DNA from 3 places in the Desulfovibrio subterraneus genome. Region 2 is predicted to be linked to each of the others. Evidence: predicted binding sites of a transcription regulator. Region 2 holds the regulator's gene; each other region holds the start of a gene.
What was found. The regulator sigma-54, encoded in region 2, starts transcription at its own class of promoters, with help from an activator protein. The targets are predictions, from matches to a motif close to CTGGCACGGNNNNTGCTT.
Positions count from the first base shown of each region.

Region 1: nifJ (pyruvate:ferredoxin (flavodoxin) oxidoreductase) is a predicted target of sigma-54. The motif match lies at 5,523-5,540, and genes of this name have one in related genera.
Region 3: HUV30_RS07710 (PEP-CTERM sorting domain-containing protein) is a predicted target of sigma-54. The motif match lies at 2,727-2,744, and genes of this name have one in related genera.

Region 1 is NZ_BLVO01000016.1:810,497-821,381, reverse strand. It holds gene HUV30_RS17845 (hypothetical protein) at 1-42, shown strand, start outside; gene HUV30_RS17840 (PAS domain S-box protein) at 134-3,565, shown strand; gene HUV30_RS17835 (sigma-54-dependent transcriptional regulator) at 3,692-5,203, shown strand; gene nifJ (pyruvate:ferredoxin (flavodoxin) oxidoreductase) at 5,696-9,346, shown strand; gene HUV30_RS17825 (L-lactate permease) at 9,474-10,885, shown strand, end outside.
Region 2 is NZ_BLVO01000013.1:927,486-938,370, reverse strand. It holds gene HUV30_RS11055 (biotin--[acetyl-CoA-carboxylase] ligase) at 1-667, opposite strand, end outside; gene HUV30_RS11050 (tRNA nucleotidyltransferase/poly(A) polymerase-related protein) at 969-2,090, shown strand; gene HUV30_RS11045 (manganese-dependent inorganic pyrophosphatase) at 2,171-3,091, opposite strand; gene HUV30_RS11040 (PTS sugar transporter subunit IIC) at 3,233-3,898, opposite strand; gene HUV30_RS11035 (PTS sugar transporter subunit IIB) at 3,926-4,387, opposite strand; gene HUV30_RS11030 (PTS sugar transporter subunit IIA) at 4,394-4,831, opposite strand; gene rapZ (RNase adapter RapZ) at 4,891-5,781, opposite strand; gene HUV30_RS11020 (PTS sugar transporter subunit IIA) at 5,797-6,246, opposite strand; gene hpf (ribosome hibernation-promoting factor, HPF/YfiA family) at 6,258-6,797, opposite strand; gene rpoN (RNA polymerase factor sigma-54) at 6,902-8,326, opposite strand; gene lptB (LPS export ABC transporter ATP-binding protein) at 8,562-9,284, opposite strand; gene HUV30_RS11000 (LptA/OstA family protein) at 9,290-9,826, opposite strand; gene lptC (LPS export ABC transporter periplasmic protein LptC) at 9,813-10,424, opposite strand; gene HUV30_RS10990 (KdsC family phosphatase) at 10,426-10,885, opposite strand, start outside.
Region 3 is NZ_BLVO01000013.1:176,641-187,525, forward strand. It holds gene HUV30_RS07700 (sigma-54-dependent transcriptional regulator) at 1-163, shown strand, start outside; gene HUV30_RS07705 (glycosyltransferase) at 215-1,483, opposite strand; gene HUV30_RS07710 (PEP-CTERM sorting domain-containing protein) at 1,698-2,651, opposite strand; gene HUV30_RS07715 (CAAX prenyl protease-related protein) at 2,969-3,658, opposite strand; gene HUV30_RS07720 (HlyD family secretion protein) at 3,683-4,732, opposite strand; gene HUV30_RS07725 (ABC transporter ATP-binding protein) at 4,729-5,478, opposite strand; gene HUV30_RS07730 (ABC transporter permease) at 5,481-6,611, opposite strand; gene HUV30_RS07735 (tetratricopeptide repeat protein) at 7,113-9,893, shown strand; gene HUV30_RS07740 (TIGR03013 family XrtA/PEP-CTERM system glycosyltransferase) at 9,925-10,885, shown strand, end outside.

The DNA of each region.
Region 1 (10,885 bases), on a different contig from region 2:
AACGATCCGGCAAACGACCCGGCAGACAAATCGCCGGAATAGCCTGCCCCATAACCCCCTGTTTCATGAAACACACCTTTCCTGCGCCCTGCATGGGCCGGCATGACATCAACCCCGCAGCACAGAGGCCCCTGTGACCCTATTCCGTTCCCGTACCCTTTCCGCTTTCCTTGCTGCGGTCATGTTGATGCTGTTCGCCGTGGCCCTGTTCCCTGTGCATGCTTCTGCCGCCCAGAAGGTGCGCAAGAACATTCTGTTTCTGAATTCATATCACAACGGCTATTCCTGGTCGGACAACATCTTCACCGGCGTCAAGGAATCGCTGGAGCAGAGCGACTATGCCATTGTGCTGCAGGTCGAATACATGGACTCGAAAAAGTTCCATTATGAAGACACGGTACAGACGCTGGTAAGCCTCTACCGCGACAAGTTCCGCGACAAGCACTTCGACGCCATCATTGTTTCCGACAACATCGCCTACGACTTCATACTCCAGTACGGCGAAGAGCTGTTCCCCGGCGTGCCGCTCATTTTCTGCGGGGTAAACGACTTCAATGCCGCAAGTATCGAAGGGCGCAACATCACCGGCGTTGTGGAATCTTTTGACGTGCTCGCCAATCTGGACACGGCCATGAGCCTGCATCCCGGCATGCACCACATGGTGGTCATCGGTGACAAGTCCGTCACCGGCAAGGCCATACGCACGCAGATTCAGCAGGCGCTGCCTTTCTTCAAGGACCAGCTCACGGTCGAATACTGGGACGAATACACCCTGGACCAGATGCTCAGCCGCGTCAGACAGGCCGGGCAGGATACCTTCTTCTACTTCATTCCCATGTACCGCGACATAGACGGGCAATTCTTCTCGGCCCGTGAACTGCTGCAAAAGGTTCGCGCCAACACCAACGCCCCGCTCTATTCCAACTGGTCCTTCCTGCTCGGCTACGGCATAGTGGGCGGCAAACTGCTCTCCGGCGAGGCCCACGGTGCGGCCGCCGCCCGTCTGGCTCTCAAGGTGCTCAACGGCACCAGCCCCAGAGACATTCCCGTGGTCACACAGAGCGACGAGCCGTGGGAGTTCGACTACAACGAACTCAAACGCATGCACGTGAGCGAACGCCAGTTGCCCAAGGGCTCCATCGTTATCAACGCCCCCAGCCGGTTTTATGAACTGAACAAGCAGGTTTTCTGGACCATCATCGTCAGCCTTGTCATCCTGACGGTAACGCTGGTGCTACTGGTCATGAACGTGCTGGAAAAGCGCTCGGTCGAACTGCGCATCAAGGACCAGCTTTCCTTCCTGCGGCTGCTCATGGATACCATTCCCATACCCATCTATTCCAAAGACAAGTATGGGCGGTATCAGGAATGCAACGTGGCATTCGAACGCTTTTTCAATGTTTCACGCGCAGAGATTCTCAACCGCAACGAATGGCAGTTGCAGGGACTGGGCCTCTCGCAGCTGCATGACTCGGTGGACAGCGTGCTGCTGCGCGAACCCGGCGTAGAGATTTACGAACAGACCATTACCCCCGCGAGCGGTCCGCTCGGCGGCCTGCCCCACAACATCATTCTGCACAAGGCCACCAACATAAACGCCCGCAAGGAAATTGCGGGACTCGTGGGCATCATATTCGACTTCACTGACCGTAAAAAGGCAGAAGACAGCCTGCGCGCGGCAGAAGAAAAATACCGCTCCATATTTGAAAACTCTCCGCTGGGCATTTTCCGTATCAAGCCGGACGGCGACCTTGTGGACATTAACCCCGCCCTCGCCAAGATGGCCGGATACGATTCCCAGCAGGATCTGCTGGAAAACATGCCGGAGATTCCCCGCCATTTCATCAGTGAGCTGAAGCTCACGGGCGACAGCGCCACGGGCGAAGAAATCCGCACCTTTGAAAAGGCCATAACCACCCGCGACGGCTCATCCCTCATTGCCAACATCTCCATCAGAATCATCCGCGACCGGCTCGGCAACGTGGATCTGCTCGAAGGCTTTGCCGAAAACGTGACCAAGCGCAAACGGGCAGAAAAGGCCCGCCGCGAATCCGAGCGCATGCTCCAGCTCGTGCTGGACAACATTCCCCAGCTGGTTTCATGGAAAGACAAAACCCTGCGCTACCTCGGCGCGAACAAGTCGTTCATGAACTTCTTCGGTGTTACCGCCACCAATGCGCTCATCGGCAAGACCAACATGGACATCTTCCCCAACCCGTCAGAGGCGGAAGCCCTGTTCGATGCCGAAGCCAAGGTGGTGGCGGACAACAGCGCCCAGTACCAGACGCGCCTTTCCATCACGGACACGCTGGGCGGCGAGGTGTGGCTTGAGACCAACCGCGTGCCCCTGCACGGTGACGACGGCGAGGTGGTGGGGCTGCTCACGGCGGCGGAAGACATCACCCAGCGCATCAACCTTGAACGCCAGTTGCTGCAGTCGCAGAAGATGGAAGCCATCGGCACGCTGGCCGGGGGCATTTCCCACGACTTCAACAACATTCTCACGTCCATCATCAACTCCGTTGAGCTTGCGCTCTCGGACGTGGACGAGGATTCCCTGACGTGGAGCGACATGACCCGCGCACTCAGGGCCGCACAGCGCGGCAGCCAGTTGGTGAAGCAGATTCTCACCTTCAGCCGCCCCTCGCTGGAAGGCTTCATGAGCACCAATCTGAATGAAGTGCTGTCCGAAGCCTCCGGCCTCATCAAGGCGTCCATGCCCCGCAACATCGAGATACGCGAACGCCTGCCGGAATTCCCCGCCGTGGCGCATGCCGACCCCACCCAGATTCATCAGGTGGTGATGAACCTGTGCACAAATGCGTTCCAGTCGCTGCGTGATCTGGGCGGGTTCCTTGAACTCAGTCTGGACCTTGTGCGGCTGGAAGACGAGATAGCCAAGCTGCTCAACGTTGCAACCGGCAACTATTTCATGATTACGGTGGCAGACAACGGGCCGGGCATTCCACCCGAAATTCTGGACAAGATTTTTGATCCGTTCTTCACCACCAAGGGCAAGACAGAAGGCACAGGACTCGGCCTTGCCGTGGTGCACGGCATAGTCAAGGCGCACAGGGGCGGCATTCTGGTCAACAGCAAGCCGAACCAGCGCACCGCGTTCGAGATATATCTGCCCTGCATGGAACAGATTGCCGCACCGGACGATGGCCCGCTTGGCGAACCCGTTGCCGGTGCCGGACACATTCTGTTTGTGGAAGACGATGAAGATCAGCTGCACACCATACCGCGAGTACTGGAAAGTCTGGGCTATTCCGTGCATGCCGCCGAGCACCCCAGAAACGCTCTGGCCCTGCTGCGGGAAGCACCGCAGGCATTTGACCTGCTCATAACCGATTTTGACATGCCGGACATAAACGGTCTGGAGCTTGCCGAAGAAGCTACCATCATTGCACCGGGCCTGCCCATCATCCTTGTGTCCGGACGCGATGTCGCGTCGCAGGGGGCGGGGGCCATTCCATCCATCCGCACCATTATCAGCAAGCCCTACAACAAGATCATGCTGGCAGACGCCATACACCGCATCCTTGTCCAGCGATCGGTATAGCACCCTCTTCCTGCGCACCGCAGTTCTGGACAAAAGTGTCTTTTACGATGATGATGAAAAGACAGTATCACTAAAAGTTTGAAGAGTATTTCCCGCACACCGAACACAGCCAACAGCCCGAGAACCATGCCCAAGATCCTTGTCATAGATGACGACAGACACATCTGCGAGACTATCCAGAGCCTGCTTGCCCGCCTGAACTACCAGTACCGGGCCGAGCATACCATTACCGACGGCCTGAAAGCCCTGCAGGAAGATTCTTTCGACGTGGTGTTTCTCGACATACGCCTTCCGGACGGCAACGGCCTTACCGCCCTGCCGCAGATACGCAGCACGCCCGACGCACCCGAAGTGATCATACTCACCGGCGAGGGTGACCCCGATGGCGCAGAGCTCGCCATTCAGGGCGGTGTATGGGATTTTCTGGTCAAGCCCACGCCCATAAAGCAGACCACCCTCACGCTCAAGCGCGCGCTGCAATACCGCGAAGAAAAACAGAGCAAGGGCTCTGCCCCTGTTGCGCTGAACCTTGAGAACGTCATCGGCTCCAGCGATGCCATGCGCACCTGCTTCAATCTTGTGGCACAGGCGGCCATGACGGATGCCAACGTGCTTATCACCGGCGAAACAGGTACCGGCAAGGAACTCACCGCGCGCACAGTGCACGCCAACAGCCTGCGCCGAAACAACCGGTTTGTGGTGGTTGATTGCGCCGCGCTGACTGAAACCCTTGTGGAATCCACCCTTTTCGGCCACAAGAAAGGTGCGTTCACAGGCGCGCAGCAGGATCAGGACGGTCTGGTCAAGGTTGCCGACAAGGGCACCCTCTTTCTTGATGAAGTGGGCGAGATGCCGCTTTCCATTCAGAAATCTTTCCTGCGTTTTCTGCAGGAGCGCGTGTTCCGCCCAGTGGGCGGCACACAGGAGATAAAGAGCGACTTTCGCCTCATATCGGCCACCAACAAGAATCTCGATGAGATGGTGGAGCGCGGCGAATTCCGCAAGGACCTGCTCTTCCGCCTGAAGACCATGCATATCGAGCTGCCCCCGCTGCGGCTGCGCTGCGAAGACGTAAAGCCCCTCGCCATGTTCTACATAAACAGACTGTGCGAGCAGTACGGCGTGCCCAACAAGGGATTCTCGTCCGACTTCTTCACCATGCTCTCCAATTACGAATGGCCGGGCAACGTGCGTGAACTATTCAACGTGCTGGAACGGGCCTTTGTGGCTTCCGGCATGGAATCCATGCTCTACGCCATGCACCTGCCGCAGGACCTGCGCATCAAAATAGCCAAGGCCAACCTCACCCGCGGAGGGAGCTCCCATGCCGCAAAGGTGGAATCGCCGGTGTACGGCATTACACCGCAGGCCGTGCCCGCCCCCGGCCGGAGCCCGGCACCGGCAGATGGCAGCGCCTCCTATTCTCTGTCTGGAAAAAAAGACACTGCCACCTGCGGCGATTCACTATTGGATGGACCAATACCTGAGTTGAAGGACTTCAAGAATTTGATGGAACGCAAATATATTGAGGCCATTATTGCGCAGACAGACGGCAACGTGCAGGAGATTATCCGCCTTTCCGGCCTTTCCCGCTCACACTTCTACGCCTTGCTGAAAAAGAATAATATCACCCTATAATTTTACGAAGCTATGGTGTAGCATTTACAAAAGTCTTCCGGTGCTGGATCGGAGGCTTCTTTCCCTATTGTTTGTGCGCTCATTTTGCTGTATGAAATCCCATTCACCCATAGTTAGTCTGTTTTTTCAGACTCCGGGATTACCCAGGAGCTGAGCACCCGCGAGACCCAGACCCTGTATGGCTAAGTTGTAACGGGTGTGCCTTTACATCAGGACGACTGTCTTTTTTTTCAGACAATCGCGTGTGCCCCACCACAGGCCGCACGCTGATAAAGGAGGTAACGCGGGGGAATAATACAACTTTCTAATATCGCGCACTATGGCATAGTTCTTGTTAAGGCAACAACCGGTTTCACAGCCAACCAACCGCAGGGAGCGAGACGGGGAAAAAACTCGCACCCGATGCTGATGATCATAGAAGATCACTGCCTGGAAATGGCAACCGGGACAGCATGACACCATGCTTCAAGGTCAGAAAAAGGAGTTATTCTAATGGCCAAGACGATGAAGACCATGGACGGCAACACCGCCGCCGCGTATATCGCATACGCACTGAGCGACACCGCCGCCATCTACCCCATCACCCCTTCCTCCAACATGGGCGAATCTGCCGATGAATGGGCAGCGCAGGGAAAGAAAAACCTCATGGGTCAGACCGTAGCAGTTCGCCAGCTGCAGTCTGAAGCCGGTGCAGCCGGTGCCGTTCACGGCTCTCTCGCCGCAGGCGCCCTGACCTCGACCTTCACTGCGTCGCAGGGTCTGCTGCTCATGATTCCCAACATGTACAAGATCGCCGGTGAACTTCTTCCCGGCGTTTTCCACGTTTCCGCCCGTGCTCTGGCTTCCCATGCACTGTCCATCTTCGGTGACCATCAGGACGTCATGGCCTGCCGCCAGACCGGTTTTGCCTTCCTGGCATCCAACTCCGTTCAGGAAGCAATGGACATGGCTCTGGTAGCCCACCTGGCCGCCATTGAGTCCAGCGTTCCCTTCTGCCACTTCTTCGACGGCTTCCGTACTTCGCACGAACTGCAGAAGATCGAAGTCATCGACTACGAAGATATCGCCAAGCTGGTGAACTGGGAAAAGGTTGAGGCGTTCCGTCAGAACTCCATGAACCCCGAACATCCCCACATCCGCGGCACCGCGCAGAACCCCGACATCTATTTCCAGGCACGCGAAGCCTGCAACCCCTACTACGCTGCAGTTCCCGCTCACGTTGAAGCTGCAATGAAGAAGGTTGGCGACCTGACCGGCCGTAAGTACCGTCTGTTCGAATACGTCGGTCACGAAGAAGCCGAGCGCGTCATCATCTGTATGGGTTCCGCAAACGAAACCATTGAAGAAGTGGTCAACTACCTGCTCGCCAAGGGCGAAAAGGTCGGCCTCATCAAGGTTCGTCTGTATCGTCCCTTCTCCGCAGAGCATCTGCTGAAGGTTCTGCCCGCATCCGCCACCACCATCACCGTGCTCGACCGTACCAAGGAACCCGGCTCTCTGGGCGATCCCCTGTACCTCGACATCTGCACTGCCTTCATGGAACGCGGCGAAATGCCCACCATCATCGGCGGCCGCTACGGTCTTGGTTCCAAGGAATTCACCCCCGCCGACGTTCTGGCCGTGTACAACAACATGAAGGTTGCCGGTCCCAAGAACCACTTCACCGTCGGCATCACCGACGACGTTTCCGGTTCTTCCCTTGAAGTGGGCGGCGTGCTCGACACCGTGCCCGCAGGCACCGTGCAGTGCAAGTTCTTCGGCCTTGGCGCAGACGGCACCGTTGGCGCCAACAAGGAAGCCATCAAGATCATCGGTGACAACACCGACATGTACGCACAGGGTTACTTCGCTTACGACTCCAAGAAGTCCGGCGGCTTCACCGTATCCCACCTGCGTTTCGGTAACTCCCCCATCCAGTCCACCTACCTGGTTAACAACGCCGACTACGTGGCCTGCCACAAGTCCGCTTACGTTCACCAGTACGAAGTTCTGGAAGGTATCAAGGACGGCGGCACCTTCGTGCTGAACTCCCACTGGACCCTCGAAGACATGGAAAAGGAACTTCCTGCTTCCATGAAGCGTACCATCGCCAAGAAGGGTCTGAAGTTCTACAACATCGACGCCGTTAAGATTGCCGGCGAAGTGGGCCTTGGCGGCCGCATCAACATGGTCATGCAGACCGCGTTCTTCAAGCTCGCCAACGTCATGCCCTTCGAAAAGGCTATCGAACTGCTGAAGAAGTCCATCCACAAGGCTTACGGCAAGAAGGGCGAGAAGATCGTCAACATGAACATCCAGGCTGTGGACAAGGCTGTCGACGCACTCGTCGAAGTCAAGTACCCCGCCACCTGGGCTGAAGCCGCATGCTGCTGCACCAAGGATGATGACGCTCCTGATTTCATCAAGAACGTTGTTCGTCCCATTCTGGGTCAGCAGGGTGACAAGCTGCCCGCTTCCTCCTTCGAACCCGACGGCCTGTTCCCCGTGGGCACCGCTGCCTTTGAAAAGCGCGGCGTAGCCATCAACGTACCCCAGTGGATCGCTGAAAACTGCATTCAGTGTAACCGCTGCTCCTACGTCTGCCCCCACGCTACCATCCGTCCCTTCCTCGCTACCGACGATGAACTCGAGGGCGCACCCGCTTCCCTGCAGTTCGTTGAAGCCAAGGGCAAGGAACTGAAGGGTATGAAGTACCGCATGCAGGTGTACACTCAGGACTGCCTCGGTTGCGGTTCCTGCGCAGACGTCTGCCCCGCGAAGGAAAAGGCGCTGGTTATGCAGCCCATCGAAACCCAGCTCGACGAGCAGGTTCCGAACCTCGCATTCATCGAAGAAAACGTGTCTTACAAGACCGACATCATGGAACGCGACTCCCTCAAGGGTTCCCAGTTCCATCAGCCTCTCATGGAGTTCTCCGGTGCCTGCGCAGGCTGCGGCGAAACCCCCTATGTGAAGCTGCTCACCCAGCTGTTCGGCGAACGCATGATCGTTGCCAACGCTACCGGCTGCTCCTCCATCTGGGGTGCATCCGCTCCCACCACTCCCTACACCGTTAACGAAGACGGCCACGGTCCGACCTGGGGCAACTCCCTGTTCGAAGACGCCGCCGAATTCGGTTACGGCATGGGCATGGCAGTCGACCAGCGTCGTGCACGCCTTGCCGACCTGGTGAAGAAGGCCATCGACACCGTTGAAAACGCCGAAATGAAGGCCGCTCTTGAAGCATGGCTCGCCGCCAAGGACGACGCCGATGCCTCCAAGAAGACCGGCGAAGAAGTGCTGACCTTCATCGAAGCCGGCATCGAACACAACGATCTGCTCGAAGAGATCTACTCCATGGCCGATCTGTTCACCAAGAAGTCCGTCTGGATCTTCGGTGGTGACGGCTGGGCATACGACATCGGCTACGGCGGTGTTGACCACGTTCTCGCTTCCGGCGAAGACATCAACATCCTCGTCATGGACACCGAAGTGTACTCCAACACCGGTGGTCAGTCTTCCAAGGCTACCCCGCTCGGTTCCATCGCCAAGTTCGCTGCCTCCGGCAAGAAGACCGGCAAGAAGGATCTGGGCCAGATGGCCATGACCTACGGTTACGTGTACGTGGCTTCCGTTTCCATGGGCGCCAACATGAACCAGGTCATCAAGGCCTTCAAGGAAGCTGAAGCTTACAAGGGACCGTCCCTCGTCATCTGCTACGCACCCTGCATCAACCAGGGCATCCGCAAGGGCATGGGCAAGTCTATGGAAGAAGGCAAGCTGGCTGTTGAAACCGGCTACTGGCCTCTGTACCGCTTCAACCCCGACCTGGCTGCACAGGGTGAAAATCCCTTCAAGTTCGAATCCAAGGCACCCAACGGCAAGCTGCAGGAATTCCTGTCCGGCGAAAACCGTTACGCCCTGCTCGAAAAGATGGCTCCTGAAGAGTCCAAGCGCCTGCGTACCCTCATCGAAAAGGAATACGAAGAACGCTTCCTGCACTTCAAGACCATCTCCGAACTGCCCGGCATCAATGTTGCCCCCGCGGCTGCCACCGTTAAGGCAGGCAAGGATGCTGGCGAGTTCTGCACCACCACCGAGACCCCCGAGCACGCAAAGCTCGAGGCCGGTGCTCCCTGCGACGACGGTCGTGGCGCGAAATAACGCCCGACCCTAAGTGATAAGCCCGGAGTCCGGGGGAGGAGCGGAAGCCTCCCCCGGGCCCCTTAACCCTGCGGTGACGTTTTAGGTGGTTTGACGTCACTGAAAAACCCTCAAAGAGGAGCGTTTTATGTTGGCTTTGCTTGCTTTGCTGCCCATTCTGGCAGCCCTGATTCTGATGGTAGGCCTGCGTTGGCCCGCCACCAAAGCCATGCCCGTAGCATGGGCATGCGCAGTGTTCGGTGCCATGTATGGTTGGGGCATTGATGCCGGCACCATTGCCGCCATGTCCTTCCACGGCGCCATCACTGCAGTGGGCGTTCTCATCATCGTTTTCGGCGCCATCCTGATCCTCTACACCCTGCAGTACAGCGGTGGTATGGAAACCATTCAGTACGGCATGCAGCAGATCTCCGCTGACCACCGCATTCAGGCCATTATCATCGGCTACATGTTTGCGGCGTTCATCGAAGGTGCAGCAGGTTTTGGTACCCCTGCAGCTCTGGCAGCTCCCCTGCTGCTCTCTCTGGGCTTCCCGCCCCTCGCAGCAGCCATCATCTGCCTCGTGTTCAACTCCTTCCCCGTTTCTTTCGGCGCAGTTGGTACCCCCATCATCCTGGGCCTGAAGTACGTTCATCCCCTGGTCAAGGAAGCTGTTGCTTCCGGCGTACCCGGCCTGAACTTCGCTTCTCCCGAACAGTTCAACCTGGTTATCGGCCAGTGGGCTGGGCCACCATCTTCCACGGTTATGGCCTTCATTCTGCCGATCTTCATGCTGGGCTTCATCACCCGTTACTTCGGACCCAACCGCTGCTGGTCTGACGGTTTCAAGGCATGGAAGTTCTGCATATTCGCAGCTGTTTCCTTCGTTGTTCCCTACTTCACCTTCGCATGGCTCGTAGGCCCTGAATTCCCGTCCCTCATCGGTGGTCTCGTAGGCCTCGGCGTGATCGTTTTCGGCGCCAAGAAGGGCTTCTGCATGCCCACCGAAAAGTGGACCTTCGGCGATTCCAAGAACTGGGATCCCAGCTGGACCGGCGAAATCTCCGGCGGCGACACCAAGGAATTCAAGTCCCACATGTCCCAGTTCAAGGCTTGGCTGCCCTACGTTCTGATCGGCGCCATCCTTGTTATCACCCGTATTCCCGATCTGGGCCTCAAGGCTCTGCTTGCCGGTGTGAAGCTGTCCTTCACCGCAGGCTTCCTTGGCCATCCTGAAATCAGCAACGACATTCAGTTCCTGTACCTGCCCGGCACCATTCCCTTCATGCTCGTAGCCCTGCTGACCATTCCGCTGCACGGCATGAGCGCTGAAAAGGCCAAGCAGGCATGGAGCGTTTCCTTTGCCAAGATGAAGAACCCCACCATCGCACTGCTCTTCGCTGTTGCACTGGTGTCCATCTTCCGTCTCTCCGGCACCAACCCCAACGGTCTGGCTTCCATGCCTCTGGAACTGGCCAAGGCTGTTGCCGGCATCGTCGGTAACGCATGGCCCATGTTCGCCTCCGTTGTTGGTGGCCTTGGCGCATTCATCACCGGTTC
Region 2 (10,885 bases):
GGGCAATGCTGCCGGAATGGACAGCAATTTCTTGACCGGACAGGAGAAGACGGAGCGCTCCGTTTTCGTTGACACCCAAAAGCCTGCCCGGACGATACTCCTCATCTCCGCCGTGAATGATGATTTCACGGCCCACCCAGGCAAGATGTAATTGCACGCGTCTTGTCAACTCTTCTCTGTTGCAGCGAACAACCTGCGTCTCATAACAAAAACGTACTCGATTCACAAGCGTTTGCCACAAGGTCATTACGGAAAGCTTACAGCCTTCCGCCCTCAGGTTCGTGGCAGGCACAGCCCAGCCATCCCTCAGTTCCGACACCGGCGGGCTTGAAACCACGTTGATGCCTATTCCGGCAAACAACGCACCGCCAAAGTCCTCCAAAAGGACTCCACCCGTCTTCCTGTTTTCCAGCAACAAATCGTTCGGCCATTTCAAGGCAACGCGCACACCCTGCGCGTTCAGCGCTTCTGCCAGCAGATAGCCCACTGTGAGCGAAGCGATGTCATCCAGATGCGGAGCACCATAAGGAAGCCTTATTGCTGAATAAATATTTCCGGACGGAGAGCTCCACGGCCTGCGCAGCTGACCTCGTCCTGAAGATTGCGAAAGCGCCAGCACAGAATCCCATTCATGCAGCAATCCTTCACGCGCAAGAATGCGCACCACATCCAGACTGGAGGTGCAAGTGCCACATATGAAGACGGATCCGGCTGCTTCACCTGCTCCCTCTGCCCCGCTGCAACAGGCGCAGGAGGAGACCCAGAACCGAATGCCGTTTTTTTCGCATTCGGTCCAGCGTGCATTGCGTATTTCATCACCCCATGCCGGATCGGAACCCGCCAGTTCGTCCGGAGAAAGAGGTGACGCCACGCCGGAAAGACCGTCTTTAAGGATATACAACATTACGCCACACCTGATAGGATGCCGTCATCAGACTTCAAATGAAAATGCCAACGGAACTGATTCAATGCATACTACCGGAATGGAAGAATATTTAGTGGGCGGAGCTGTCAGGGATCTGCTGCTCGGGCGCACTCCGCACGAATTCGATTATGCCTTCGCGGACACCGTCGAAGGCTTTATATGCCGCAATCCTTCTGCACGCAAGGCAGGAAATGATTTTTCAATATGCATACTCAATGGCCTTGAGCATGCCCCTTTACGGGGAAATAACATCCACGAAGACCTTCAATTGCGCGATTTTACCATCAATGCCGTAGCCCTTGACCAGAACGGCAGATTGTATGCTCATCCGCAGGCATTTGCGGATTTGCGCAACCGAACATTGCGGCCCACAAATGCAACCTCGCTGAAGAATGATCCCATACGAGCCTTCAGAGCCGCACGTTTTGCAGCAGATTTTACTGATTTCACACTGCATCCGGAACTTCTTGTGCAAATGCAGGAGATAGCTTCTTCCGGTGTGCTCGGCCTTATGACACCGGAACGAGTGGCCGGCGAGCTCATCAAAGCCATGCGCACCCCTCAGCCCGGTCGCTTCCTCCGCGAACTGCATCGTGGCGGATGCCTTGGTCCATGGTTCAGGGAACTGGAGAATGCAGACAATATTCCTGCCGGCCCCCTGCCCTATCATCGGGAAAGTGTTCTTGAACACACTGCACAAGTTATGGACAAATGTGCAGGGGACCCTACTGCCGTATATATGGCGCTGTGTCACGACCTTGGCAAGACTCTGACCCCCGAAGACGTTTTGCCGCATCATTACAAGCATGAACACCGGGGTGAAGAACTGGCCCGGGTGCTCGGGATGCGACTCAAGCTCTCTAACCGGCTCATGCGTGCAGGTATGGTTGCCGCACGGCAGCACATGAAGGGCGGCACCTATCTTTCCCTGCGTGCAGGCACACGCGTTGATCTGCTCATGGAGATCAACAAGCACAGCCTGCTGGAACCCTTCTGCCGACTCGTCCTCGCAGACAGCGGCATTGATCTGCTTGAAAGAATGCGCGAAGACCGCGATACCATTCTGCGTGTGGTTCTGCCGGACGAATTGCGAAACAGAGGGCCGGAATCCGGCATCCGGCTCAGGGAAATGCGCTGCGCAGCCCTTGCCGGACATCAGGCGTAACTGGCATTTCTTCAAATGGAATTAAAAAAGGCCCGGTGCATTGCACCGGGCCTTGGCATTTCATGCAAGAGGCTGTTTGATTAGCCCTTGAAAGCCTTTTCGAAGTTAGGAACAACCTGCTTCTTGCGGCTCATGACGCCGTCGAGCCATACGCTCTTGCCGGCAACTTCAACGCCGAAAGCCTTCTTCACAACGGAAGGATCGTCGGAAACGATCAGCATTTCGGAACCTTCCTTCATGATGTCGGTCAGGAGCAGGAATACGGAGTGACGGCCACCGGCCTTCACCTTCTGGATTTCTGCAAACAGGCCTTCCTTAACGGCGTCCAGCATGGACAGATCGATCACTTCGAGCTGGCCGATACCGACCTTGTTGCCGTTCATGTCGAAGTCCTTGTAGTCACGGAATACGAGGGATTCCATGGAAGCGCCGTCAACAGCGGACTTCACCTTGAACATGTCCATGCCCACGGTGGTGGTGTCGGCTACACCGGCGATGGCTGCCAGTTCGGCAACAGCCTTCTTGTCAGCGGGGGTGGTGGTAACGGACTTGAACATAACGGTGTCGGACAGGATGGCACAGAGCAGGCCGCCTGCGATGCCCTTGGGCACTTCGATACCGTAGAAGTCGTACATGGCCTTGATAACGGTGCCGCAGCAGCCTACGGGCCATACCCACATTTCGAGGGGGTTGGAGGTGGTTACGTCGCCCAGCTTGTGGTGGTCGGTAACGCCCACAACTTCAGCTTCCTTGATGTCTGCGGGCAGCTGAGCACCGTCGGTGGTGTCAACGAGCCACAGCTTCTGGCCGGCAACAGAAGTAACAACTTCAGGAGCGGTCAGGCCGAACTTGCCAAGAACAAAAGCGGACTCGGGGGTCACTTCGCCCTGTGCAACAGCCTTTGCTTCCATGCCGCGCTTGCTGAGCAGGTCGGCAACGGCAATGGCGGAAATGATAGAGTCGGTATCGGGGTTCATATGACCCATCACGAGAATTGCCATGGTAAAACTCCTCCAAATTGGGTTTGACTATGCGATTGGCTCGCCTTCTTCCGAAAATAGTTTGTGCCAAATAGCACAAAGCTGAAAGCCTGCCAAGTGGGTCTAGAGGGTCGGCATGATTTTTTTTGAAAAAACAGACGATCAGGCGCTCCCGATGAGCACGACGCAGACGAGACACAGCAGAAAAACCACATAGGAACGTCGCACACGAAGGGACATAACGCCGCCGATACCGGCCGCGAACCACAAATGCATCCACCCTAATCCGCTAATGGCCGGCAGGTGGCCAAGATACCACGACAATCCCCTGATCGTGAGAATAAGCACAAGCTGGCAAACGCAGAAGAAAAGAATATGCATGATAAAGCTCTGTGCCAGAGACTGCATGAGCACCCTGCCCGGCACGCTGTCTTCAGCATCCTTTCTGCCCCAATGGATAATGCGGTTATACCCGGCATTCTGCAACTTGCGCTGCCAGTACTCAATACGGGAAGCTAACAGCGCAGCGGGCATGCTGACCAGAATGGGTAAGGCCAGCATGGTTGCATCCTGAATGTTGAAATAGCTGGAAACACCGAGTGTCAGCAGCATGGGGGCCACGGCATTGGGAGGGATGTAGGTACCGGCAGGAAAGAGATCGAGCCAGATAAGCTCAAAGAATATGGACACGTGAATGGCCAGCGTCCACTCTCCTGTGACTATGCCCCAGATGAAGCCAGCTGCAAGAGGACGCTCAAAAAAGCCCAGATTCAGCGCAAAGCGCAGTACTGAAGAGAAGGCAAAAAAAAAGCGAGAGGAGCCATCCAGATTACGGTATTGAACAGATTATCCATCCTACCACCCCTTTATCTGGACCGGATCATTGGGGACACAGCGGAAATCAAGTTCAACGCTGCGTTTGCTGAAATAACGAAGACACACCTCATCTTCTTCGGTAACGGCAACATGCGCACACAGCTGCTTCTTTCCCGGGGAATAGTGCAGGTTTCCGATGTTCAGCACGGTAAAGGAAAAGCCGTTATCCAGAATACGGCGCGCATCACTGCAGTTGGCAACCAGAACAAGAGTATCCTGCATGTCGCCTGCATGCTTGCGTGCATACTCTGCCAGAGCATTCACATGAATGAAATCAGCATGAATACGCCCCGGTACGGCCAGAGAAGCAATCTGCTGCTGCAGATCGTCCGCTGCCATTTCGTCGTTGACGACGAGCAGGCGTTTTGCGCGGGTGTAGGGCAACCAGGTTTCGATGACTTGCCCGTGTATGAGCCTGTTGTCTATGCGAACCCACTGCATGCCGAGTTACCCGTTTTTGACTTTCCGGCGAAGAACCGCGCCCGCAACGACAATACCTTTGTCGCCCGAGGCTTTGGCTTCGTCCGCAAGAGTGTGCAGATCCATTTTTCGACAACCGAAAACCTTGAGCAGCATGGGCAGATTCACGCCCGTGACCACTTCTACGTTTCCGGCACTGAGAAGGGAAAGGCTCAGGTTGGTCGGCGTTCCGCCGAACATGTCGGTGAGAATGAGAACTCCCCTGCCCTTATCCACACGGGCGACCGTTTCTTTGAGTCTGGCAACCGTTTCGGCAACTTCTGAAGTCCCGTCCACGCTGACAGTGCCGCAGTCGTCCTGCGAACCAAGTATGACTTCCGCTGCACGCAGCAAGGCGGAACCGTAATCGGCGTGGGTTACTATCACCACGCCAACAGGAGCAACGTCTGTAATGGGTTCAGTCATTAGGGTACTATTCTCCACCGGCGGAAATATAAATCTGCGAAGAGTGCAATCTTTTGAAGCTAAACCAGCTCCATATGCCGGTGTTCAATAGATACAGCAAAATCAAAGTTTTTCAAAGCCTCAAATAGCGCCTCGGCTGCGGCGACCGATCTGTGCCTGCCGCCCGTGCATCCTATGGCGACCGTGGCGCGATAACGCCCTTCACCCTCCATCTGGGTGAGTGTGAAGTGCAGAAATTCGGTCAGCCTTTCCAGATACTCTTTCCCGACGCCTGCCCCGAGCACGTACTGCGAAATGGCCGGGTCCTTACCCGACAGCGGGCGCAGTTCAGGCTCGTGATACGGGTTGGGAAGAAAGCGCAGGTCAAACACCATGTCCGCTTCGGCAGGTGTGCCGTACTTGAAGCCGAAGGTCAGCAGATGCACGCGCATGCTGCGCCTGTTGCCTTCCAGAATGGTCCATTTCTGCTGGATGATGCGCCGGATGTCATGAATGGAATAGTCGGACGTGTCTATGACAAGGTCTGCCATTGCACGCACAGGCTCCAACAACCTGCGCTCCGTCTCCATAGCCTGTTCAAGCCCAAGGCCTCCGCTTTCGAGCGGATGGGGGCGGCGGGTTTCCTTGTAGCGCCGCACGATGACATCGGGCCGCGCTTCCATGAAAATGATCGCCGGGGCAAGCCCCTTTTCGCGCATGGCCTGCAGAATGGCATCAAAACCACTGTCGAACTCAATGTGACGCAGGTCCATGCCGAGCACCAGCCCGCGATACTTGGCGAGGCTCCGCTCATCAAGAATGGAAACCATCTGCAGCGCAAGCGTAACGGGAAGACCGTCGATGGTGTAATATCGAAGATCCTCGAACACTCTGAGCACGGTACTCTTGCCACCGCCGGATAAACCGGTGACCACAAGAATGGGAAATGAGGGAGCTACAGGAGAGTCCATGTTTGACAGGCTCTATCAGGCGTTGCCAAGCAACTGCCAGAGTTCTTCGGTACCGGAAGCGGTAAGGATGGCGCTTCTGAATTCCTTGTCCTTTAACAGACGGGATATCTGCGCCAGAATGCGCAGATGTACACCTGCAACCTGTTCGGGAGCAAGGACCAGAAAAAAGATGTTACAGAGCTTGAAGTCCAGAGCCTCGAAGTCTACGCCCTTTATGCTGCGGCCCGCAACAAGGATAATGCGGTCGAGAGAGTCCAGCTTGCCATGAGGAATGGCAATTCCGTCTCCGATGCCCGTGGTGCCGAGGCTTTCACGTTCTTTCAAAACAGACAGAACTCGTTCCCTATCCAGAGAAGGATAAACCTCAACAACACGCTCAACGAGCTCCGCCAGCACCTCTTCCTTGGTGCTGGCGGTAAGCTCGGGCAGAATCATTTCTTTATCCAGGTAATCACCCAGTTTCATTTTTCAGCGTCCTAGATGGTAGGATCGATGAGACCGAAGTCTCCGTTTTCGCGGCGGTAGATGACATTGACGCGCTCGGTTTCCGCGTTCAGAAACACAAGGAACTCGAAATTAAGCGAGTCAAGCTGCAGTGCAGCCTCGTCAATTCCCATCGGCTTGGGCGTGAAGTGGTCGGTCCCGACGATGGTGCGCTCGCGGCCGGCAGCAGTGTCCGCATAGCTGAACACGTCTTCGCGCAGAGCCAGTTCCGCACCTCTGCGATGGTCCTTGTTCTTTTCGGAATGCTTCTTCACCTGCGAAGCAAGCTTGTCGAACACAAGGTCAACAGTGGCGTACATGTCCTCGGACTTTTCATTGGCAGACAGATTCAGACCGTCCGCAACCAGCGTCACATCAATCTTGTGACGGTAGTTATCCACGCTCATTCCAACCTGCATTTCGGACTTGCCGTGTGCAGTCAGGAACTTGCCAAGCTTTTCAAAACGACGGCGGGCATACTTCTTGAGATGGTCGGAAGGCTCGAAGTTCTTGAATGTGAATGCGATGTTCATATATGCCTCCTTGGAGTGTTCAGGAGACTGCATGTGCAGTCATGCCTCTGGCGTCTGTGGTTTGCATCCTGACCGCCCATGGCGTTGCAGGAAGCCCCCCTCCGTTAAAAAGCGGACTTCCGCTTGGACGATGAGGGGATGTCCATAGCTGTACGATACTTCGCAACGGTTCTGCGGGCAATATTCAATTGTAATTTTTCTTTGAGAATTTCACCGATTCGCTCATCACTCAGGGGACGCTTGGAATTTTCCTCGCTGATCAGCTGCTTGATGAGCGCTTTGACGCTCTCCGAGCCCACAGAACTGCCATCATCCATGCCGATGGCACTGTTAAAGAAGAACTTGAGTTCAAAAATACCATGAGGGGTTGCCACGTACTTGCTGGTGGTAATTCGGCTCACCGTGGACTCGTGCATACCGATATCGTCTGCAATGTCCTTGAGAATCAGAGGCTTTAAAGCCGTGACACCCTCTTCAAAAAATCCGCGCTGATATTTTACGATACTCTCCATAACCTTGTAGAGTGTGCGCTGCCTCTGATGCAGGCTCTTTATGAGCCAGGACGCAGAACGCATTTTCTCCTGGAAGTAGTCCTTGTCAGGTCCGGAAACCTGAGGAAGGGTATCAATAATATCACTCAGCTGAAGACTGGGCAACCCGTCGTCGTTTAAAATGATGACAAATTCGCCGTCATACTTGTGCACGAACACGTCCGGAGCCACATAATGCGGTTCACTGGTGCCGAAACTGGCACCCGGCATGGGGTCCAGCGTCTGGATAAGCTCAAGATATTCCCTGAGGTCATCCATATTGATCCGGAACTTGCGGCACAGGGGCTTATAGCGGCGTTTCTCCAGATCTTCCAGATGATCACGTACCAATTCGACAAGCACGGGGTCACGATCGTAGCCAAGCACCTCTATCTGAACGAGCAGACATTCCTGAGGAGAACGGGCGGCCACACCGACAGGGTCGAAACGCTGAACCCTGTGCAGCATCTCTTCCACCTCTTCCACCTCGGCACCGGCCATTTCAGCCATTTCCTGCACTGAAGCATGCAGATAACCGTTGGAACCTATGTTGCCGATAATGATTTCGCCGATGCCCTGCTGGCGTTCGGTCACCCGGGAAAGGGTCAATTGCCAGAAGAGGTGGCCGTCAAGTGAAGGGCGTGAAGATAAGCGGGCTTCGAAGGAAGAACCTTCTTCAGGGATTTCGGTTTCGCGGGAGGCAACTTGTTTGGTGGTGCTTGAAAAATCGCCGAGATAGTCTTCCCAGTCGGCATTGGAGGCCAGTTCCTTGTCATATCCTTCCTGAGCCTCGGATCGAAGTTCAGCCTTTTCCGTAGCATCTGCCGGAACCAGCGATTCAGGGGATTCTTCAAGAAACGGATTCTCGAGCAGTTCCTGCTGAACAGTCTCCATGAGTTCAAGACGGGACAATTGCAGCAGTTTGATTGCCTGCTGCAATTGGGGAGTCATGACCAATTGCTGAGAGAGCTTTAGTTGCTGACGGAGTTCAAGTGCCATACGTGATGCTATCCGGAGAAGTTACCCCGCGCAGGAACCTGCGGCAGGTAAGATCGGTTTGCGTTATGAAAAGCCACCCCTATCAAGAAGCATTCCAAAATTTCTATATACGAGTCCTTTTTGCCATACAAGCAAGAACCATGCAACAAAGAAAAGCCCGAAAATCGGGCTTTTGCGGCATAGAAGAATCTCTTCTCGATATTTTTTAGAGAGTTGCCAGAGAAAAGCATCAACCTTACAAAGAGAAACCTTCTCCCAGATAGACGCGTCGCGCTTTGGGATCGTTAACAATCTGAGCCGGTGTTCCGTTGAGGATGATCTGCCCTTCGAAGACAAGGTACGCCCTGTCGCAGATATTGAGTGTTTCCCTGACGTTGTGGTCAGAAATGAGTACGCCGATACCCCTGTCGCTCAGGCCGCGGATAATGGCCTGAATATCATCCACTGCCAGCGGATCGATGCCGGCAAAGGGCTCATCAAGCAGGATAAAGCGGGGCTTGCGGATGAGGGCGCGGGCAATTTCGAGACGGCGGCGTTCACCACCGGAAAGGTGCATGGCCATGGAATCGGCAATATGCGTGATGCGAAATTCTTCGAGCAAGGTGTCGGCACGCTTGTTCTGCTGAGCCTTGGACATGTCCGTGTGCTCAAGAATGAGTTCGAGATTCTGGCGCACGGTCAGCTTGCGGAACACCGAGCTTTCCTGGGGAAGGTAGCTCAATCCCACGCGGGCGCGCTCGTGGAGCGGCCAGTCGGTGATCTCGCTGCCGTCATACTTCACGATGCCGCTTGTGGGCTTCACCATGCCGATCAGCATGTAGAAGGTTGTGGTCTTGCCGGCACCGTTGGGCCCGAGAAGTCCCACCACTTCCCCCTGCTTCATACTCAGGGAAATGCCGCGCACTACCTCTCGTTTTCCATACACCTTATGCAGTGTCTCTGCTTCAAGAAACGACATGCTGCCTACTTCTTGGTGCGCTTGGGAGCGGAGAAAAGAGCCTCTACGGGAAGAGCGGAAGAGCCGATCACTTCGCTCTTGTTTTCCTTCACGTAGAAATTGATGATATCACCCTGAATGCTGTTGGGGCCGTCCGTGAGAACCGGAGAACCTTCCATGACCAGAATGCCGGTGCCAAGATTATATGTGGCTTTCTGGCAGTTGCCGGTCTTGCCGTCGGTCATTTTCACGCGCACATCGCCCTCGGCGATGATCTTGTCGATCTGGCCGGGGTCCATGGCGGAATCATCTTCACTCTTTGTTTTTGCCTTGGCGTCGTCTGCCGTAAGCAGAATGACAATTTTCTTGGACCAGAGCTGGGCATCGGGGTGTGTCACATGCACATTCCCCTCAAAAGTAACTTTCTGCCCTGTTGCATCATAAGATAGCTTGTCGGAGGTAACCTTGATGGGAACCATTTCGCCTTCCTGCGCGGTATGCACCACTCCGGCGAAAAGCATTACGAGGCAAAAGGCCATAAGCCAGCGGCTAATGCGAAGCATCCTTGATTTCTCCTTCCGCTAAATCATCCAGGCGTTGACGGACCAGCATTTCGACTGAAACGTCCTTTTCCGCCCGAACGAGGTTTTCGTTAAGATACCAGGTCACGTTGGTTGCGTTGCCAAACAGATCCGGACCGTCAAAATGGGCAACTCCGGGCATGTTAAGAGTGTGACTGGTGCCGTTGTAGATAATCAGGTTGGTACGTATGTAGCCGCCATCGCGTTCAATTTCAACATTTTCCCACAACCGGGCAACTCTGGCCTGCTGATTGACCACTCCGCGTGCGGAACGCACCACCAGTTCCTGTTTGTCCGGCTTCAGAATATAGGTAATCACGGGGTCGGAAACCTGGACCACGCCTTCCTTCTGATCGTACCATGCTCCCTTGGCTTTGAGGCGCCACAGCTCTTCGCCGTGCTCACCCTGCTGAAGCTCTATGCCTTTCAGCGTCAGGTCCACCACGTTTTCCGGGCCGTGCTGTTCCTTTTGCACAACCTGACGGATTTCGTTCACCGCCTTGTCGGTCGCAAAATTTATGACAACCGCCCCGGCAACGCCGATAAGTACCGCACCTATCAAAAAATAGCGCTTGCGCATTCTATACGTTCCAGCGGCTCATGGCCTGTTCAAGCTTGCCCTGCGCCTTGAGAATAAAACGGATAACCTCGCGCACCGCCCCTTCCCCGCCACGCGCCTGCGTCACGAGTAGAGCGATATCCTTGGTTTCCGGCTGCGCATTGGCCACGGCCACGGGCAACCCTACGGCACGCATGGGGCCAAGGTCTACCCAGTCGTCGCCGACGTAGGCCATGTGCTCAAAGGATACGCCGTATTTGGACCGGATAATCTCAAGGCACTCCATCTTGTCGAGGAAGCCTGCAAAATAATCATCAATACCCAGAGAGGCAATGCGGGACTTCACGGCCTCGGAATCCAGACCGGTAATGACGGCCACGGGAATGCCCGCCTTCTGCACAACCTTGATGCCAAGGCCATCCTGCACATTGAACCTTTTGGAGACGTTGCCCTCGGAATCGTAGTACAGGCCGCCGTCAGTG
Region 3 (10,885 bases), 750 kb from region 2:
GGATGTGCGGCGGCAGGTGGTTGATCAGATGGAGCAGGATTATCTGAACAGACTCATTGAACGATTTGGTTTTGAAGTTGTCATGCTTTGCAAAATATCTGGTATGTCGCGCGCAAGATTATATGAGTTGCTGAATAAACACGGTATTTCGCTCAAGAAATAATCCTTCTTTGCTGCTATTACAATAAATAAGCCCCGCTTAAGCGGGGCTTATTTATTGTCCGTTCTTAAAAGATGCAGCCAGCTGTTCAATGCGTTCTGCGCAAAGCAGGGGGGCATTGTATCCTGCAATGATGTGCTGCATGGAATGGGCGTTGTCAGCAAAGCGAGGGGTAGAAAGTATCGTCTGAACGGCAGTATGCAATGTTGCGGTGGACTTCTCAAATTGCTTTGGAGTGATTGTCAGCCCGACTCCCAGAGATTCGACACGGCGCATGTTGAACTGTTGGTCGGGAATGGTGGGAATGCCGATAACAGGGACGCCTTTCCCCAGCGCTTGATAGATGGTGCCGTTTCCGCCATGGCAGATGACCGTAGCGCTTGTTTCAAGCACGTGATTGCCGTCAATGAACGGGGTGACTTTTATATCCGGATGATCTTGCGGAAGGCCATCCGTCTGACCGCCAGTTGCAATTACTCCGCGCATGCCATGGGTGTCCAGCATGCTGAACACTGTCTCAAAAAGAGCAGGAATGGCTGTGGACCCCATGCTGACAAAGATGAGGGGGCGAGCGTCCTTTTGCGCTTTCATCTCTTGCCACCAGTCGGGTGCGGGGGAGTTGCCGTTCCATACAATAGGGCCCACATAGTGATAGTCGGGCGGAAGCCGCCGCGTCGGGAAATACTCGGGTGTATCAGCCAGAAGCGTCAAGTTGCCGCCTGCAAGACAGTTTGTAGCGGTGGCGGTCCTAGGCAGGCCATATTGCTTTGAGCGTTTCGAAAAGACAGGCACGGCCGTATTGAAGATGGTCATCTCCAGCCAGAGGTTCAGGGCATCCAACCATCTGCTCCAGCCTTTGGATTCCATGGCGCATAGTGGCGAGTTGTGGCCGCAGCTGGCCTGGATTGATGGAAACAACGGCATATAGGGATTAGCCCTATATGCCGTGGATGAGACATTGACTATGGCGGCATGGGCGATGCGGGCTATGTGGGTTGATATTCTTGCAGAGAAGCGTCCGTCCGTGAGCACTACATCCGGGCGGACAGATTTGAAGAGTTCCACGTCTTCATCAATCATTCTGTCCAGCGTTGTATCATCAACGAAGCGTAATTTACCGTCGCGGATATTATCAAAAAGTTGCTTCGGATCTGGCTCGAACAGTGGGTGGATTGCGAACCCTTCCTGTTCCAGAATGCGCATCTTTGGGCTCTCTCCTGCAAACTCTACAAGGTGTCCCCGTTGCCTGAGTTCCTTGCCTACCTCAAGAACCCTGCTCAAATGTGAATAGGTGTGAGAGTAGGGGATGCAGAGAATGCGCATGGCTGCCTCCTGGGGTTTATGCTGTTTGGGGAAAGTGGTTGTATGGTTGTGTCGGGATAGTTTTCATTTTGCAAGTATAGTTTATGTTGTCAGCTCATTATGTCGCAAGGGGCATTTGGTGCTCCCCTTGTGCAGGGGCGTGGCTGGCTGGAGAATGAAAAAGAGGCGCAGACCATGCGGTCTGCGCCTTCATTATTTGTCACCAGAAGAGGAGTTAGGCTACCTGGTTCTTGCGGCAGAAGAAGCCGAGTACCAGCAGGCCAAGACCGCTCAGCAGGATGGTTGCGGGTTCCGGTACGGTGCCAAACTTGCTGGATCCATCAATCTGGAAGACGAAGTCGCCAGGAGATCCGTCTCCATTGGGTGCTCCGACTATATGGTCGTAATCACCAAAACCCGCCAGTCCTTCGTAGTCGATTTCAATAACGTTACCATCCTTTGTGTCAATGGACTCGGTGGGGGGCAGGGCTTCTTCAAAGGGAAGAGACTGACCGGCCTTGAAAGTGAGGGTGAAGTACAGGCTGCCAGCATCAAGAGCATCCTGGGTGGCCTGATCAAGCAGGAAGAAGAAGGGGTTAAGATAGTTGAGCGTAATGGTTGCAATAGTGTTGCCGCTACCTTCCATGGCACCGTAACCGGGCATGGTGTCTGCTCCGCTGCTGTCAAAATCAACCAGATTTCCGGTTAATTCAAAGTCGGACTTCTGTACATCAGTGAATATCCCATCCAGAATCTTGGTCCCGTCATTGTACCCGGTGTTTACATTAGCGTCTGAATCCGCATCCCAGAATGCCTGGAAATAGCTGTTGTCGGGGTTCTTCAGGGCAAAGTTAACTTCATTAGCAGTGTAGGTCCCAACTTCCTCGAAGCCTGCAATAGCGGTAACTTCATACCCGTTTACAGCCTGTACTCCTCCGCCAGCAAGATTGAAAACGGACAGCAACGACTGCATGTATACATATGAATTGTGGGTCCAGGTTGATCCGTCAGCGGGAATGACCGAGTCTACCGCAACGCCCGCGCCAACATTCCAGTCTAATCCAGAGATTTCAAACGCGCCGTCCATAGAACCGGTTCCGGTTGGGTCAAAGAAAATTGACGCATGGGCTGACACGCTCCCAGCGATGACCATTAACGCAACTGCAAGTGTAGCGATAAGCTTTTTCATTTTTCAACCTTCCTTAAGATTTTCTGGAGGGGAAAAACGCCCCCTAGTAAATTCTGACACGATTGTATTCGTTTAATGCATGAGGTGTGCCATGTGCATAGTGTGCCTATTTTATTATTTTTATGTCGTCTTTATCTACGTGTGAGATGGTTTGCTTGCTTACATATGTGACAGGTTGTCCGACAGTTATCGATAGAACTTACACGGGGGTGAACTTGAGCAAGATCTTAATAACAAAAGCGGCCCGCTCAATGGTTTATCAAGCAGGTCGCTTTGGCGTTTCTTGTGGTTTTTAGTATGAATATAAGGTTGTTATGTTACCAGAACCACCAGCGTTCATACCAGATGACATAGAGCCCCAACAGCAGGTTGGTCACGGCGTGAGAGAGTATGCACTGGGCAATGCTGCCTGTGCGCCAGTAAATGAAGTTGTATGCGAGACCGGCAAGAAAACCTGCTGCAACGGATTGGTGTTCCAGCGCAAAAATAATCGCAGTCCCGAAGAAAGCCAGTGGCGATATGCTACCCACGGGCAGAGAGGTAAAATCTGTTTTTTGCAGATACCGGATGAGAAAGGAGCGCCAGAATAGTTCTTCAATGATAGGCACAACCAGTGCAGCTCCGGTAAGGCGCACAGCTATAAGAGCCATTCTGGGGAGTCCATCAGCTGCAGCCTGAGGTGTGAAGGTGCCCTGGGGCATGTTCATAACTGCCCATGGCTGTGTCAGATAAATCCAGGCCCCGAAAACCATTATGCCGATGAAAATGCTCAGGACCGATGAGCTCAGTCGCCAAAGATCTTTCCACTGTATTTCACTGTAATATCTGTAGAAAAATATCATGGAAACAGCGGTGAAGCATATCTTTACAGGATAAAGGAGAGTCTGGTTTTCCGGAGACAACAACGATGACGTGCCGGGAAGCAGGACCAGAATCTCGTTTATGGCCACAAAGAGCATGTATATGGCAAAGGGGGCAACACGCGGAAGATAGGCTGGAAATTGCATTGGGTTCGAGCTCTCCGGTACTGATTATTTCTTGGTAGAGATGAATACGTCTGTGCGGAGACCGCTTACCAGCGGTCCGGGGGCGTCAAGCGTAATGATGACTTCCAGAACCTTTCTATCCATAGTTTCGGCAGGATCTCCGGAACTGATTTTTTTTCTGCCCATAATCTGGCTGATGCGGGTGATACGGCCGGGAAAGCGCTGCTCTCCGAAAGCAGTGGCTGTGGCATAGGCCGGTTGGCCAAGGCTCAGATGCCCGATATCCTTTTCATCGACCTCTGTCCTGATGTTCAGGACGCTTATGTCTCCCAGTGCCAATACCGGACTGTCGAAAAGAACGGAAACTGCCTCACCGCCTTTGCGGATGAGGCGTAGAACTGTTCCGGAAATTGGAGCGGTTAATCTGGTTTTGGCCAGTTCCGCTTCGGCTTCATGGAGCCTTGCCTGGCTGGCATTGACCGAGAATGCCGCTTTATTAATGTCTTCAGACCGGAATGGACGGTCTGCAAGTTCAAATCGTAGTAGCGCTTCCTTATGTGCTTCTTTGGCTACATAATATTCCTTCCAGGCTCTGTCTGTCTCTTCAGCGGCGATATGATTCTTCTTGAGCAGAGCATCTCTGCTTTTGGCTTCTCGCAGATTTTGTTCCATGACCATTTTCGCTTGCCTGGCCGCAGCCCAGGCTTCATCTCTTTCCTGTGGACGCCCTCCTGAAGCCAGCTTGCGATATTCGGCTTCGGCAATATTGACTTCAGCCCGGGCTATCTCAACTTTGGCGATGTAAGAGTCCTGACGGAGGCTGGCCAGCAACTGTCCCGATTGAACGGCTGCGCCCTCCGCTACAAGCACTTCTTCAATCAGGCCGCTCTGTTCAAATGAGAGTTCCAGCTCTTCGGAAACCGGTTCAACAATGCCGGAGGCGACAATGAACTTATTTCCGGCCTCAGCAATATGTTGCGCCGCAGGAGTAACCGGTAAAACCACTTCGGATTGGGCAGCCATATGTTTATCCAGATATACATATCCGGCCCCCGCTGCCAAAAAGGATATAAAAATGATGAGTAAGACTTTCATGCTTTATCTCCTCCGGACGGACTACGCGCTCCCTGCGAGGGGCGGGCTAACGGATTCATGGTGCTGTCGCTGGGGCCGATGAGGTGTCCGTCTTCGATGCGTAATATCCTGTCAGCAAAATCTATGATGCGATTGTCATGCGTTACAATGACAACCGCACGATTGTGTTCTCGGGCAAGTTTTTTCAGCAAATTCATAATGATGGTTCCATTTTCGGAATCCAGTGCGGCCGTAGGTTCATCAGCCAGCATGAGAGTTGGGTTGCCCGCAAGCGCCCTGGCAATAGCCAGACGCTGCTTTTGTCCGCCGCTGAGCTTGGACGGATGGTTGTCCAGTTTGTCTCCGAGCCCTACACTTTGTAAATGTGTGGCTGCTTCATCTCGTGCCCTTTTGCCGCTCTCACCTCGCAGTGCGAGTGCGACCTGCACATTCTGCAAGGCGGAAAGGCTCGGGAACAGGTTGTACTCCTGAAAGATGAAACCAATATGCTGCAAGCGCAACTGGCCTTTCTTAGTGGAGGAAACTCCGGTCATGGACTGTCCTGCAATGGATATTTCTCCTGAACTGGGGCTCAGGATGCCACCCATGATGGAGAGCAGAGTGGTTTTTCCGCTTCCCGAGGGGCCCATGAGCATGACGATTTCTCCCTTGTTCACGGAGAGACAGACGTTCTTAAGTGCATGGTGCACAGTGGTGCCGGTTGTGAAGCTCTTGCTTATATTGTCTGCGACGAGAACCTGCTGCATGGTTAGCGCCCCTTGAAAACAATTGCAGGATCAATGGTCGTGACCTTGCGAATGGAAATGAACGATGCGGTCACACACATGATGATGGTCAAACCGAGCATGCCGAGGGCGACGTTTTGTGGCAGTAGAATGGCTGCATCTCCGCCAGTGTTGAGTTTGACGATATACATACAGATGATCATGCCGCACCCATAGCCCAGAGAGGCGCTGATAATGGCCTGCAGGATGAGTATCTTATATATGAAGCTGTTAGGAGCGCCCATGGCTTTGAGCGTGGCAAATTCCGCCATGTGATCCAGCGTTGTGGCATACAGCGTCTGCGCAACGACCACCATGCCGACAATAAAGCCTAGCAGGGCGGCCAGCAGAAGAGATACGCCTGCACCGGTGCTGAACATCCAATAATGCTCTGTTTTTTGGGCGAACTCTGCGGATGTAAACACGTCCACGTGTGGCACCTGTCGTCGTATTCTGTCCCGTAGAGTTTCGGGGGGGATGCCACTTTCTGCTTTTACCAGAACGTAGGTCAGCTGCTCCGGTTTGACAGCACTGTACTTGGGAGCATTCTTAAAAGCAGTGAAGACGTAGGGAGATGTTGTGAACGAGCGGATACCGGAGGTCAGGCCGATCACGCGCGCCCGCTTTCCTTCAATTTCCACTTCCTGACCAAGGCTCTCCACTCCGAGACGATCAAGATACAGCTGGTCCAGAAAAACCGTATCGGCGGCATCAAGCATTTCTGTTTTGCCCTGTGTCAGGTTCCACGGGCCCCCAAGTCCCGTCGCCATGTCAAATCCGACTACCTCTATGGATTCTTGCCCGCCCCCTTTTTTCTTCCATAAGGAAAAATGGACAACCATTGGGCTGGCCTTGGCAACACCAGAGACGGATCGGACTTCATACAGTTTTCCCTCGTTCATGGGCATGGCGATGTCGAAATTTTTCACCCCTTTGGAGGCAACCCATACATCGGCCCCACTGTGTCTGATGACGCCGGAGATGGTGTCCACGAATCCAAGAAATAGTCCTACCTGCACGGTGATGAGAACAACAGCAAACACGATGCCTATCAAGGTGACAGACAGTCTTATCTTATCGTGGAAGAGGTTTTGCCATGCTATTGTGGAAATCATGCCAGTTCCGACTGTGTTGCTATTTATTTGCGTTGTATGACTATTTCAGACGATTGTGCCGCGTGTGGTCGTTGGCTATTGTTGGTGCTTTTATTCTGTTAAGTTTGGTGGTTAGTACGGATGGTTGCTGTGGGGTGTCTCAATGTTATCCGGAAATATCAGACAGATTAAGTAGGGGATGTATCAGATTGTTCATAGGTACTGCATAAAACAAGCCGCATGAAAACTGTGAAATGAAAGCCGACTATGCCAGCGTAGAAGATTCCAATATTCAGATTAACATATGAGAATCAAATATGAAACTGTCGACTATTCTTTCATTTTTTAGAAAAAGGCTGTTTTTACCAGTCTGGAAAATGTGGACAAATAGCAGGTGTTGGGTGGTTGTAGTGTAAGAAACCATGACAGTATGGTTTCGGATGTAAATAAAAAAGGGCAACGATTCCGGCTTATCCACCACTTCAATGAATGTGTCGGATTTTTTGGCATGCCTTTGGCAATGTGGCTATTGCGACTAAGCAGGCTGAACATGGTGGGTATGACTTTGTATGGGGCGAAGTCGACCGTAAGAATCATGTTGAGCAATTAATCACTATCATTATGGGGGGAACCATGGCTTTCTGCCGTAATATCCTTTGTCTTTTGTTTCTTTTGATTATGTCCGGCTCTGGTTGTGCCGGAGATAATAGCAGTGATTTTTTTAAGGAAGGGGAGCAGCTGCTAAAGGATGGTAATCCCGGGGGGGCTATTGTTCTGTTCAAAAGTGCTCTTGAGCAGGATCCTGGTTTCTACGATGCCCGTGTGAAGCTGGGCATTGCCTATATGTACAGCGGGAAACCGGAGCCGGCTGAAAAGGAATTACAAAAGGCCTTTCATCAGAAGCAGGATGATCCTGCTCTGCTGATTGCTATGGCTCGTTTGTATGCAGCATGGAATAAGGGAGAAGAGGCGCTGAAGCCTCTGGCGCGTCTAGAAAGTCTATCTATGATGAATGCCGAGAGCGAAGAATTGCTCGGCCTTGCCAAAGCCATTCAGCGCGATAAGCCTGCTGCAATCGCCGCATTCAAGCGTTCTCTCGAGCTTGAACCCAAACGCCACTCTGCGCGCCTTGCGCTTGCTCGCTACTATTTTTTCCAGCAGATGTATGACGACGCGCGTTCCGAACTTGCTACCCTGGTTGTGGATACGCCTGATGATTTTTCGGCACTCCGCCTGGCAGTTGATCTTGAGATGAAGTCTGGCAGTGCTGAGTCCCAGAAAAAGGCATTACACAATGTGTTGAGGGTAAGACCTTCGGATACCTACAGCCGTTACTGGCTTGCAGTTATGATGTTGCGTGATGGTGATGTGACCGGGGCTCAGGTAATGCTGGCTTCCATGAAAAAGGATGCGGCTGAAGATTATTATACGAGAATGCTTGAAGGCGTTCTCGCATTCAGAGCGGCAGACTATACCACTGCTTTGAATCAGTTTCAGAAGAGCGTGTCCTTAAAGCCTACTTACGATGCCTATTTTAAGCTCGGCGTTGCGGCTGAAGCAAAGGGCGATCTTGAAACAGCTCTAAGTCATTTTCAGGTTCTAGTTGATCGATGGCCCAACGATGAGGCTTCTCGCCGCATGATTGCGACGATATTGTTGAAGCAGGGCCGTACCGAGGAGGCCGCACTGGTTGCCGAGAAAATGGTAGAGATCAATCCCGAGAATGTCTGGGCCAACTTCATGCTTGGTAACAGCCTGATGGCCAAAGGTGAGCTGGATAAGGCAGAACAAGCCTTTGATGCTGCCATTGCCAAGGAACCAGGTATGGTTCTTGCCCATCTGCGCAAGGGCGCAATTCATAAGGCAAAGGGCGAAACAAAAGAAGTGCAGACATCTTTAGAGTCTGCTGTGGAAGGAGCACCTGATAACTTGCTTGCCCGGACGGCATTGGCAAATTTTCATTCCCAACGCGGGAACATTGCTGAAGCGCGCAAGGTTCTGACTGGGGGCTTGGGCTCCGGTAGTACGGGTGATGCTCAGGTCCACAACCAGCTTGCAGCACTGGACGTTGCCGAAGGGAAAAAGGCAGATGCTATTGCTCATTATGACGCAGCGATCAAAGCTGATCCGGTCTTTGAGCCCTCCTATCTTGGCAAGGCTAACCTTCTTCTTGCAGAAGGTAGTCAGGAGAAGGCGTTAGCAGAACTTGATGCTCTTTTGGAAGTAACTCCGGAGTCTGTCAGAGGTCTGATTGCTTCTGCCGCTATTTTGGATGTCCTCGGACGCGAGGCTGATGCTGATGCCCGCCTGCTTCGGGCGCGGTCTGTATCCCAACACCCAGCGGTACTTGAATTGATCGCTGTGCGCTATTTGCGCAAGGGGCGTACGGACGAGGCACTGGCGACTCTGGCCTCTGGGGGGGGCGGCGTCGGTTCCGAACCGCTCATTAATCTGCGGGCCAGCATTCTTATGAATAACAAACGCCCGGATGAAGCGCTACAGATCTATGATTCAGTTATCGGAACCATGCCCATGCTCGCCCGAACCGGAAAGTATAGAATTTACAACCAGACGAAGCAGTATGGCAAAGCCTTTGATGTTGCCCGTGAGATTGAAACATTTGCTACTGCACCTGCTGAAACGCAGTTGGGCACCATTTATGCCAGCCGTGCCCTGGAAAAACAGGGTAAGAGCAAAGAAGCCTTTGATGCGATTGAAGTCGCCTATAGATCCTCTCCGTCCCCGGAACTGCTCCTTGAGCAGGCGTCCATGAGTGCCCGCCAGCAGAATCTGGAAAAAGCGGAAGCCTATCTTACTGCCTGCATCAAGCAATATGAGAACTACGCGCCCGCGAAGAGCGCCTTGGGTAACCTGTATTTGCTGAAAGGTAACCGTAAGGAGGCTATGCAGATTTATGAAGGTCTGGTGCAGGATGGAGGGGCGGACATTACCGTTCTGAATAACCTTGCCATGATCTATATCGACTCCAACACAAATAAAGAACAGGCTCTCAGAATCGCCTATGCGGCCTATTTGAAAGATCCCGCCAACCCTGCCGTTCTGGATACGCTGGGCGTAGTGTTGCTCGGGAACGAGAGAGCTGCGGACGCAGTCCGGGTTTTCCAGCGTGCAGTTGTTCTCATGCCGGATCGCCCGTCTTTAAGATACCAGCTTGGACGTGCTCTTGTTGGTGCCGGAAAACGCGCTGAGGCTAAGAAAGAACTCAAATCCGCTCTTGAAATGGGGAGTTTTCCAGAAGCGGACAAGGCTCGGGCGTTAATGGGATCGTTAGAAAAAAGCTAACAGCCCTATATGGGGAGAAGGGGGGGCTTATATGGCTATCTCGTTGATAATGTGGGACGGCTTGTGGCTTGTAGCTGGAGCGTTAATCGGCGGAATACCGATGTTGAATGCGCTTGGAACGGATGCTGATCACGCCCGGCTGGTTACGGAATTCTCAGTGTTCTGTGGGGTGGTGCTCTTCGCCTCCGTGCTTGCCAACGCCTTTGTGTCCAAAAGGAAGAACTCCGAGAAGGAGTACGATATCTTTTTCTCCACTGGCTTGCTTATGCTGATAGCAACAAGCATTTTGCTGATGCTGAATCAGACGGTTGGAATGTTCGGGCGTAATGCCCATCAGATGCTTGTGGTACTCTGCTGTTTCGGTTTGTTCCGCTGCGGAGTGGAGGTGTTGAGTCAGTATTGGCTGTATCTGCCTTTTCTCGCTCCTATGGTGCTCGTCATCGGTAACGGCGCCCAGCTGAGTCAGGCCGAAGATTTGGTGCTGAGGAGCAATGGCCGTTTTCGCTTGAAGAAGGTGGTCGATTGTTCAGATCTTACCTGCGACCAGAACGGATTATATGCCATTACTAATGGCAAGCAATTGCATGAGTATCTTCGCAGGGAGCGTATCAACAAGGTTATCGTTTCCTTTTCGGAACGACGTGGTGCTTTTCCCGTAGATGAAATTCTTCAGTGCCGAATGAGTGGTATTGAGGTGATTGATGCGGTTACATTCTATGAAAGCATGAACAAAAAGCTGTTCATAGAAAATATCACGCCAAGCTGGTTCATTTTCTCTTCGGGATTCAGAATTTCCACGATGCTCAGGTTCTTTAAGCGTTTGCTGGATATCGGCGGGGCTTTGTTCGGTCTTGTGGTTTGCCTGCCGCTGTTTCCCCTTGTTGCGCTACTCATTAAACTTGACTCATCGGGTCCTATCTTCTTCCGGCAGGTTCGTGTGGGCGAGGGTGACAGGTTGTTCACGATCTTCAAACTCCGTTCCATGCGACAGG